DNA from 3 places in the Streptomyces sp. NPDC048277 genome. Region 1 is predicted to be linked to each of the others. Evidence: riboswitches for the same ligand, from Rfam matches in the RefSeq annotation. Region 1 holds a riboswitch; each other region holds the start of a gene.
What was found. Region 1 has a riboswitch for cobalamin ahead of metE (5-methyltetrahydropteroyltriglutamate--homocysteine S-methyltransferase). Riboswitches for the same ligand answer to the same signal wherever they lie in the genome.

Region 1 (3,260 bases):
TCGAACGCGGTGACGGCGGCCGCGCGGGCCCGGACGGCGGGGTCGTGGGTGATCGGTGAACCCGCCCGGGAGGCCAGGTCGGCGCGGTTGGCGGCGAGTTCGGCCGCGATGGTGTCGGTGCCCCGGTCGAGGCCCCTGGCGAGGGTGACGATCTCGGCGGTCTTCTGCTTCGCGAAGGCCAGCCAGCGCAGGATCTGCGGTTCGATGTCCCGTTCGGCCGCCGCGTCCAGCGGCACATGGAGAAGGGAGCAGGAGGCGGCGACGTCGACGCGGTCGGCGAGGCCCAGCAGGGTGCCGAGGGTGGCGAGGGACGCGGACAGGTCGTTGACCCAGATGTTGCGGCCGTTGACGACCCCGGCGACCAGCCGCTTGCCGGGCAGCCCGCCGACGGCGGCGAGGTCGTCGAGGTTGACCGCGCCGGCCTCGGTGAAGTCCAGGGCCAGCCCCTCCACCGGGGCTTGGGCGAGGACGGGCAGGGCCCCACCGAGCCGGTCGAAGTAGGAGGCGACCAGCAGCTTGGGCCGGTCGGTGAGGGCGCCGAGGTCACGGTAGGCGCGGGCGGCGGCGTTCAGTTCGGCCGGGGTGCGGTCCTGGACCAGCGCGGGCTCGTCGAGCTGCACCCACTCGGCGCCGGCCGCCCGCAGATCGGCGAGCACCTCGGCGTACACCGGCAGCAGCCGGTCGAGGAGGGTGAGCGGGTCGAAGCCGGCGGCCACGCCGGGCGCCGGCTTGGCGAGCAGCAGATAGGTGACGGGGCCGACCAGGACGGGCCGGGCGGCGAGACCCAGGGCGAGGGCCTCCTTCAGCTCGGCGACCTGCTTCGCCGAGTCGGCCGCGAACGCCGTGTCCGGGCCCAACTCCGGTACCAAGTAGTGGTAGTTGGTGTCGAACCACTTCGTCATCTCCAGCGGCGCGGTGTCCTGGGTGCCGCGGGCCATGGCGAAGTAGCCGTCGAGGGCGTCGGCGTCGACGGCGTTCCGGTGCCGCTCAGGGATCGCGCCGACCATGACGGTGGTGTCGAGGACGTGGTCGTAGTACGAGAAGTCACCGGTCGGCACCTCGTGGATGCCGGCCCCGGCGAGCTGCCGCCAGGTGCGGCGGCGGAGTTCGGCGGCGGTGGCACGCAGGGCGTCGGCGGTGACCCGGCCCTGCCAGTATCCCTCGATCGCCTTCTTCAGTTCCCGGGCGGGCCCCTGGCGGGGGTAGCCGTACACGGTGGCCCGGGCTGCCGCGGCTGCGGACTTGCTGGTCACGGAGATCTCCTTCGCGAGATGAATCCCTGAGATCCCGGACGACGGGACGAGAGCGCGAAGGGGCGACGAACCGAACGGCAACGGCCGTACGCGACCGTCCGTCCGATGTGTGCGCCGACCCGCCCTCGAGGTCACCGGGATGTCCGCGCACGAGTGGTTCGCGCACGGGCAGTTGGCAGGTCTTCGGACTCGCGGGCACGCCCTCCCTCCGGAGGACACCTACTGACCGTCGCTTCCCAGCCCCTGTACGTCGGGGCCAGTGCGTATGACGGCGTTCGTTCCCACTCACCGCTGCGGGGCAGTCCCGGATTCCCACCGGGTTCCCTCTTACGACGTCCCGTCTGGAGGACGGGACGAACCAGCTGCGGGGGCCAGCCTAGCGCGCCCTCTCAGAGGTGCGGGGAACCGTCCGCAGTGCCCGTGACAGGCCCAGTGCCGCCGTCCGCACCGCGGGGGCGAGCTGCGCCGGGCGGAAGCGGCCGCACGGCACCGCCACCGACAGCGCGGCCACCGCGGTCGGCCCGTCGAAAACCGGCGCCGCGATGCAGCTGACGCCCGGCGCGGCCTCTTCCTCCTCGTAGGCGAGGCCCGCGACCTGGGCCTGTTCGACGGCCGTGCGCAGCCGGGCGGGGTCGGTGATCGAGTGCGCGGTGAGCCGGGGGAGCGGGGCGGCCAGCACCTCCTCGACCAGTTCGGCGCCCGAGAACGCCAGCAGGGCCTTGCCGACCCCGGTGCAGGTCAGCGGGAGCCGGCCGCCGATCCGGGACGGCAGCCGCAGTACGTCGTGGCCGTGGATGCGCTCGACGTAGACCACCTCGTGGCCCTCGCGCACCCCCAGGTGCACGGTCTCGCGCGTGGCCTCGAAGAGGTCCTGGAGGAACGGCAGCGCGGCCTCGCGCAGATCGTGCCGGCGCGGCACCAGCGACCCCAGCTCGAACAGCGTCCCGCCCAGCCGGTAGCTCTCCGCGTCCCGCTCCAGCAGGCCGAGCCGGACCAGGTCGGCACAGAGCCGGAACACGGTCGTCTTCGGGAGCCCGGTCCGCGCCGCCAGTTCCGTCAGGCGGAACGCACCGCCGTTCGGGCGGTAGCACTCCAGGACTGCCACTGCCTTGTCGAGCATATTGCCCTGAGAGCTGTTCCGTGTCATGGAACATATTTTGCCGCACTCCCCAGCACACACCTATACCTGTCGGCATGAACACCGACCTCGTGACCAAGGTGGCCGACGTCCTGGCCGACGCCGTGCGCACCGGCACCCCCTGTGCCCCGGTCCGCGCGCTGCTTCCCGAGGGCGACATCGAGACCGCGTACGCGGTGCAGCGGCTGCACGTCGAGCGGGGTGTGGCCGCCGGCCGGCGGCTCGTGGGCCGCAAGATCGGGCTGACCTCGCCCGCCGTGCAGCGCCAGCTCGGGGTCGGCCGGCCCGACTTCGGGGCGCTGTTCGCGGACATGGCGGTCGGCGAGGGCGAGCCGGTCGCGGCCGGCCGGCTGCTGCAGCCCAAGGTCGAGGCCGAGGTCGCCCTGGTCCTGGCCGCCGATCTGCCGCACCGCGACCCCACCGTCGCCGACCTGCTGCGGGCCACCGCCTTCGCGCTGCCCGCGCTGGAGATCGTGGACAGCCGGATCGCCGACTGGGACATCACCATCGTCGACACCGTCGCCGACAACGCCTCCTGCGGCCTGTTCGTCCTCGGCGGCACACCCGTTCCGCTGGACCGCGTCGACCTGCGCGGGGTCCGGATGACGCTGGCCAGGAACGGCGAGACCGTCTCCCGGGGCACCGGCGCCGACTGCCTCGGCAGCCCGCTCACCGCCGCCCGCTGGCTCGCCGCCACCCTCGCCGCGCACGGCGACCCGCTGCGGGCCGGCGACATCGTCCTGACCGGCGCGCTCGGCCCGATGGCGGCCGCCGCCGGGGGCGACGAGTTCACCGCACACATCGAAGGCCTCGGCACGGTCGGGGTCACGTTCGCCACCGAGGGAGCAGCATGACCACCAAGGTCGCCG
Region 2 (3,260 bases), on a different contig from region 1:
GTGGAGCGCTACTTCCGCGACGCCCCGCTGATGATCGTCGGCGAGGGCACGAACGAAATCCAACGCAACGTGATCGCCGCGCAGTTGATGAAGCGCGGCGGACTGGAGGCCTGAGGCGGGGGATCAGACGGCGGCCCGCCGGGACGCCCTCCGGCGGGCCGTCGCGCTGCGGGCGGACCGGCCGCGAGAAGATCGTCCGTGACCGATGTGCCCATCAGACCCTGGAAGGAACCGACGAGATCATGCGTGTCACCGTGGCCCGCGACCTGACGGAGGCGTCCCGATGAGCGACGTCCTGCTGCACACGACCGGCCGGGCCGCACACCTCACCCTCAACCGGCCGAAGGCCATCAACGCGCTCTCGCACGCGATGGTGCTGTGCATCGCCGACGCCCTGACGGCCTGGGAGCACGATCCGGCCGTCGAGACCGTGGTCATCACCGGTGCGGGGGAGCGCGGCCTGTGCGCGGGCGGCGACATCCGCGCCGTCCACGACGACGCCCGCGACGGGGACGGCACCGCCTCGGCCGCCTTCTGGTACGACGAGTACCACCTCAACGCCAGGATCGCCCGCTACCCCAAGCCGTACGTCGCGATCATGGACGGCATCGTGATGGGCGGCGGTGTCGGCGTCTCCGCGCACGGCAGCGTCCGCATCACCACCGAGCGGTCACGGATCGCCATGCCGGAGACGGGCATCGGCTTCGTCCCCGACGTCGGCGGCACCCGTCTGCTCGCCCTGGCCCCCGGCGAACTGGGCACCCATCTCGCCCTGACCGGCGCGGGGATCGGCGCCGCCGACGCGCTGCTGTGCGGACTCGCCGACCACTTCATGCCGTCCGCCTCGATCCCGGCGTTCCTCGACGACCTCGCCGAACTGCCCGTACCGGAAGCGCTCGCGCGCCATGCGCGGTCGGCGCCCGACGGGGAGCTGGCCGGCCACCGGGCGTGGATCGACGCCTGCTACCCGGCCGACACGGTCGAGGAGATCGTCCGGCGGCTGTCGGCGCACGGCGACCCGGCCGCGAAGCAGGCGGCGGAGACCCTCCTCACCAGGTCACCGACCTCCCTCAAGGTCACCCTGGAGGCACTGCGCCGCGCCCGGCGACTCGGTTCGCTGGAGCGGGTCCTGGACCAGGAGTACCGCGTCTCCTGCGCGACCCTCGCCACCCCTGACCTGGTGGAGGGCATCCGCGCCCAGGTCGTCGACAAGGACCGCGACCCGCGCTGGTCCCCGGCCACCCTCGCCGAGGTCACCGACGCCGATGTCGACCGCTTCTTCGCCCCGCTCGGCGAGCGCGAACTGGGTCTCGCCCCGCCCGGATGAGGCGGGCCGTCGACCGCCCAGCAGGCAGGAGATGAAGATCACGCCCGGTGACGCGGTCTTGGCCGTGCCCCTGACACGCGGTACGGTCTGTCCGATATCGACGACGGCGAGACGGAAGCCGGTGGGAATCCGGAACGGTCGCGCCACTGTATGCAAGAGCCCCCGGGCGCTTGTGAGTCAGACCCGTGGCCGTCGTCATGTGCACCACCGAGATGGGACGCGAACTCCCAGAGGAGGTCCTGCCATGGCGCAGACCGTCGCTCCGCCGACAGCCAACACCCCCGCCGTTCCCGCCAAGCTGCCGCTGTCCGCGATAGCTCCCTGGGCGGTCTTCTTCGGCATCCTGATGCTCGTCCTGCTCTACTTCGTCGGCGCCGAGCAGGGCGCCACCTCCGTGTTCAACGGCACGGACGTCCACGAATGGGTGCACGACGCCCGCCACCTGCTCGGCTTCCCCTGCCACTGACGCGAGGGACGCCGAACACCTCATGAACTCCGCAACGGTACGGAACCTCCTGGTACGGGGCATGCTCGCCGGCCTGGCCGCCGGCGCGCTCGCCCTGATCGTCGCCTACCTGCTCGGTGAACCGAACGTCGACAAGGCGATCAGTTTCGAGGACGCCCACTCGCACGAGCACGAGATGGCGGTCGTCTCCCGCTCCCTGCAGTCCACCGCGGGCCTGGCCACCGGCGTGCTGGTCTACGGGGTCGCCTTCGGCGGTATCGCCGCCCTCGCCTTCAGCTTCGCCCTCGGCCGTGTCGGGCGCTTCTCGCCGCGGGCGACGGCGCTGCTGCTGTCGGGCTGCGCGCTGCTCGCCGTGTACGTGGTGCCGTTCCTCAAGTACCCGGCCAACCCGCCGTCGGTGGGCGACCCGGACACCATCGGCAAGCGCACCACCCTGTACTTCCTGATGATGCTGCTCAGCGTGCTGCTGGCGGTGGCCGCGACCATCCTCGGCAAGCGGCTCCGGCCGAGACTGGGCACCTGGTGGGCGACCGTGCTCGCGGTGGTCGCGTTCGCCGTCGTGATCGGGCTGGCGTACCAGTTCCTGCCCGCCGTCAACGAGGTGCCGAAGGACTTCCCGGCCACCCTGCTGTGGCGGTTCCGGCTCTCGGCACTGGCCATCCAGCTGACGCTCTGGGGCGGATTCGGGCTGCTCTTCGGCGAGTTGGCCGAGCGCGTGCTCCACCCGAGGCCGGCGAAGGCTCCGGCCGCCGCGCGGACGGTGTCCGCGGCACACTGAACGACACGCGAGGGCCCTTCGGAACCGTCCGGGGGCCTTCTCGCGTGCGCCCGCACGGTCAGCGCTCGGGGGCGTCCGCCTCCGGCCGGGTGGTCGCGAGGTAGGCCCGCACCAGGGCCTGGCCCGTCCGGCAGCGCACGGGACGGCAGTCGGGGCAGTGCCTCACATGGTCCAGGTAGGTGTCGTAGCGGTCCTGGGCGGCGGGCGCGAGGGAGTTCTCCACGGTGCGTCCTCTCGTGAGGGCCCGGGGGCGCGGGAGTTGACTGATGTTCAGTATGTCCCGTCGGCGGCCTTCCGGAACGTCCGCGGCACCCGTTCGTGAGCGGTTCGCACGACCGTCCACCGCGCGCCGCGTGCTCCGCGTATCCTCGGCGGCCCGCTGTGAACCAGCCGTGAACCCGCCGTGTCTTCGGCGTGCGGCCGGTGCCGCACTCGCGTCCGGTGGCGCAGGCAAGGAAAGATGGGCGTCGAGTGATCGATCAACGACTGCGGAGGAAGTGGACTCATGCCGCATGAGCGAGCGGGCCGGCCGGCGGCTCCGGAGGACCTCGTCGACGTGGCCCGGCTGGTCACGGCCTACTACGCGCTGCACCCCGACCCGGCCGACCCGAACCAGCGGGTCGCGTTCGGCACCTCGGGACACCGCGGATCGTCGCTGACGACCGCGTTCAACGAGGACCACATCGCAG
Region 3 (3,260 bases), on a different contig from region 1:
GACCAGGGCGACCCGCTTCTTCCCCCGCACCGCGGGCGTGTCCGCGCAGATCGTGGCGAAGTCCGCCGTCCCGCGAGGCCGCGACGCGTCCGCCGAGTCCTCGCTCACCGCGAAGCGGAACCCCTCCACCGCACCGTCGGCGGGCTGCGCCGTCGAGGGGCCCTGCGTGGCGTACGTCCAGCGCGAGCCGTCCCGCTCCCAGAAGGACCAGTAGCGATAGCCGGCGGCCTGGGCCGGTCCCGCGGACTCCCAGACCAGGAGCGCGGTCACGAGCAGCAGCGCGGCCCGGCGGACGGCGGTCACAGCTGCCGCTGCTTCCGGCGGCCGCTGAACAGGAAGCCGATGCCGACGCCGGCGACGAGCCCCGTGCCGACGATCCACCAGACGCTGGTGCCGGACTTCTGCCCCGACTTCTGTCCCGACTTCTTCCCCTGCTGCTCCTCGGTGTGCTGCGCGGCTGCCGCCGGGGCCGGTCCCGTCGCGTTGAGCGCCGTCACCAGGTTGGTACCGCCGAAGTCGCGCGGGTCCGCGCCCATCGCGTGCGCCGCGAAGACCAGCTCGGCGTAGGCCGCGGGCCCGCTCTGCTTCGCCCACGGCGTGGCGTGGGCCTCCAGCCAGGCGTACGGCTTCTTCGCCTGCGCGGTCCAGCCCTGGGCCGCCAGTGCCACCACCGCGTCGGCGGTGTTGCCGTAGTCCGGCTGGGGCTTGGCACCGGCGAGCGCGGAGACGAGGTGCCCCTGGCCGGACATGGCGTCCGCGAGGTACGCCGCTCCGTTGCGTGCCACCTCCGCCGGGGTGAGCGCCTTGTCGGAGTTGGCGCAGACGTAGCCCTCCACCGGGGCCTTGCCGGCCGTCGTCACGAATCCCTTGCCGAGGGCGCCGAGCACCCCGGCGGCCGTCGCGTCCGCGTTGGCGGACAGTTTGCCGTCCTTGCCCGGCTGGTAGGCGAGGCCGCCGCCACTGTCCTGGTCACAGGGGATGGACCACGTGGCGAGCAGGCCGTACGGCGTCCGGTCCGCGCTCTCGTCGGCCGCCGTGAGCGCGCCGACGACCACGCCGGTGGAGTTGGTGTCGCTGGGCATGCCCGCGGCGTAGCCCCAGCCGCCGTCCTTGTTCTGCCGCGCCTTCAGCCAGGTCACGGCCTTGCGTACGGCGTCGTCGTGCCCGCCGACCGCCTTCAGTGCCTGTACGGCGGCGGCCGTGCTGTTCGTGTCGACGGTCACCTTGGCGTCACAGGCGGCCGTCGGCTCGGCGCGGAACGCGGCGAACGAGCCGTTCGCGCACTGCTGCCCGGCCAGCCAGTCCACCGCCTTCCCCGCCGGGGTCACCCCGACCGTGCGCTGGGCGAGCAGCGCGAGCGACTGGCGCCAGACGCCGTCGTACCGGGGGTCCGTGCTGCCGTACAGCCCCGACGGGAGCACCGCCGAGGCGGACGGGGACGGGGCGTCGGCGGCCAGCGCGGTCATCGCGGGTGCGGCGGCGCCGATGACGGCGGTGGCGGCCAGCACCGCGGCGCTGCGGCGGAGCACGTTCATGGTCGGCGGGTGCCTCTCCCTGTGGGGGAGCCGGGCAGCACGGGACACCCCGGCGGCTCGGCTCCGTAAACCTCGACGGTGCCGTGCGACGGCGGGTGCCGGCGCACATGAGCCGATCAACGTCCCGGACGGGGCGGTCCGGCTCACCGTCGGTACGACGGCTCACGGTTGCGGGTCAGCGCCGGTTTTGCACCGGCTTCCCCCCGTACGGGTGATGACGACCCGGCTACTTTACCGGCCGTCAACAGGAAGCTGGGAGGCGGCTGTGCGAAGACCGCTTCGTTATGGTCACGCCATGACGGGGAGACTGCTCGGCTCGGGCCGCTCGGCCGACGTGTACGAGATCGACGAGGCGTGGGTGCTGCGCCGTGACCGCGACGGCTGGGGGGACGCGGCCGCCGAGGGTGCGCTGATGACGTACGTACGGGAGCACGGATACCCGGCGCCCCGGGTGCGGCTCTCCGGGTCCCGTACCGACCTGGTCATGGAGCGGCTGACGGGGCCGACCATGCTGGCGGCGCTCCTCGCGGGCGAGCTGGGCGCACAGGAGGGCGGTGCGCTGCTCGCCTCGCTGCTCCGGCGGCTGCACGCCGTACCCGGGCGGGACCCGGCCGACGCCGGCTCACGCGTCCTGCATCTCGACCTGCATCCGGACAACGTGATGCTGACCCCCGACGGACCGAGGGTCATCGACTGGTCCAACGCCGAGAACGGACCGCCCGGCCTCGACTGGGCCATGTCCGCGGTGATCCTCGCCCAGGTCGCGGTGGACGAACTGCCGTTGGCCCGTGCGCTGCTGGTGGCCCTGCGGCGGCGTGCGGCCAATCCGACGATGAGCCGTCGCGAGATCGAACTGCTCGGTGAGGCCGAGAAGTTGGTACGTCGGCTGGCGGGGTTCCAGTCCGGTGGGGTTCGGCAGCGCCCCTAAGGGGCGCTGGGGGTACCCCCAGCCGAAGGCTGGGGGAGGAACTGCGCGACCGGCCACGACGGTGCCGCAGGGGATCGACGGCAGCGGCGCGCGGTATCCGAAGCGGCGCGCTCAGGCCGCGGTCGCGAAGGGAACGACCGTGGCGGACAGGTGGCGGGCCATGCGGCGCAGGGTGTCGTCGCAGGCGGCCGGGGTGTCGCCGACCGCCGCCCAGAGGGCGAGGCGGTCGGCGGTGGTGGCGTGGGGGCCGGCGGTGACCTGGTTGCCGGTGTGCTGGGTGAGGATCATGCGGTCGGCGCCGGGTTCGCGGGCCGCGTCGGGGGAGAGGTCCAGGTGTTCGAGGCGGCCGGTGGCGGCCGGGTAGGCGAACTGGATCGCGGCCGCCCGCTGCCGGGTGGGCGTGGTGTCGGGCAGTTCGCCGGTGGCCAGCGCGGCCGCGGCCTGTGCGAGGTCGACGCCGGTGGCCCGTCTGACCAGGAGCGGGATCAGGTCGCCGGGCAGCCGCGGGGTGACGTCGGTGACCCGGGGGCCGCGGTCGGTGAGCCGCAGGCCGATGTGCAGGACGCCCCGGGTGACACCGAGGGCGTGCACGGTGCGGTCGACGGCCAGGCGCAGGAAACGGTTGTGCAGCAGCCCGTCGTGGGCGTGCACGGTGTGCCGCAGCGGCTGCCGGGCGGGCGCCGGGCCCAGGGTCGTCCGGGTGAGCGCGGCGATGCGGATCTCGCCGTCCAGGACGACCGTCTCGGCGCAGACGCGGGGCGGACCGGGGTCGTCGACGGGGACGGTGCCGCCGGTCA

Region 2: linked by a shared signal. The riboswitch ahead of AB0D85_RS15960 (CbtB-domain containing protein) and the one ahead of metE (5-methyltetrahydropteroyltriglutamate--homocysteine S-methyltransferase) in region 1 are both predicted to bind cobalamin.
Region 3: linked by a shared signal. The riboswitch ahead of AB0D85_RS23375 (prenyltransferase/squalene oxidase repeat-containing protein) and the one ahead of metE (5-methyltetrahydropteroyltriglutamate--homocysteine S-methyltransferase) in region 1 are both predicted to bind cobalamin.

What each region holds. Positions count from the first base shown of each region.
Region 1 covers NZ_JBEZLQ010000016.1:196,295-199,554, reverse strand. The annotation lists gene metE (5-methyltetrahydropteroyltriglutamate--homocysteine S-methyltransferase) at 1-1,253, opposite strand, end outside; cobalamin riboswitch at 1,410-1,631, opposite strand; gene AB0D85_RS31575 (IclR family transcriptional regulator) at 1,630-2,373, opposite strand; gene mhpD (2-keto-4-pentenoate hydratase) at 2,448-3,245, shown strand; gene AB0D85_RS31565 (acetaldehyde dehydrogenase (acetylating)) at 3,242-3,260, shown strand, end outside.
Region 2 covers NZ_JBEZLQ010000006.1:158,324-161,583, forward strand. The annotation lists gene AB0D85_RS15950 (acyl-CoA dehydrogenase family protein) at 1-114, shown strand, start outside; gene AB0D85_RS15955 (enoyl-CoA hydratase/isomerase family protein) at 284-1,327, shown strand; cobalamin riboswitch at 1,395-1,535, shown strand; gene AB0D85_RS15960 (CbtB-domain containing protein) at 1,572-1,793, shown strand; gene AB0D85_RS15965 (CbtA family protein) at 1,816-2,571, shown strand; gene AB0D85_RS15970 (hypothetical protein) at 2,630-2,794, opposite strand; gene pgm (phosphoglucomutase (alpha-D-glucose-1,6-bisphosphate-dependent)) at 3,077-3,260, shown strand, end outside.
Region 3 covers NZ_JBEZLQ010000010.1:312,315-315,574, forward strand. The annotation lists gene AB0D85_RS23370 (SCO2322 family protein) at 1-303, opposite strand, end outside; gene AB0D85_RS23375 (prenyltransferase/squalene oxidase repeat-containing protein) at 300-1,535, opposite strand; cobalamin riboswitch at 1,608-1,793, opposite strand; gene AB0D85_RS23380 (phosphotransferase) at 1,831-2,463, shown strand; gene AB0D85_RS23385 (hypothetical protein) at 2,575-3,260, opposite strand, start outside.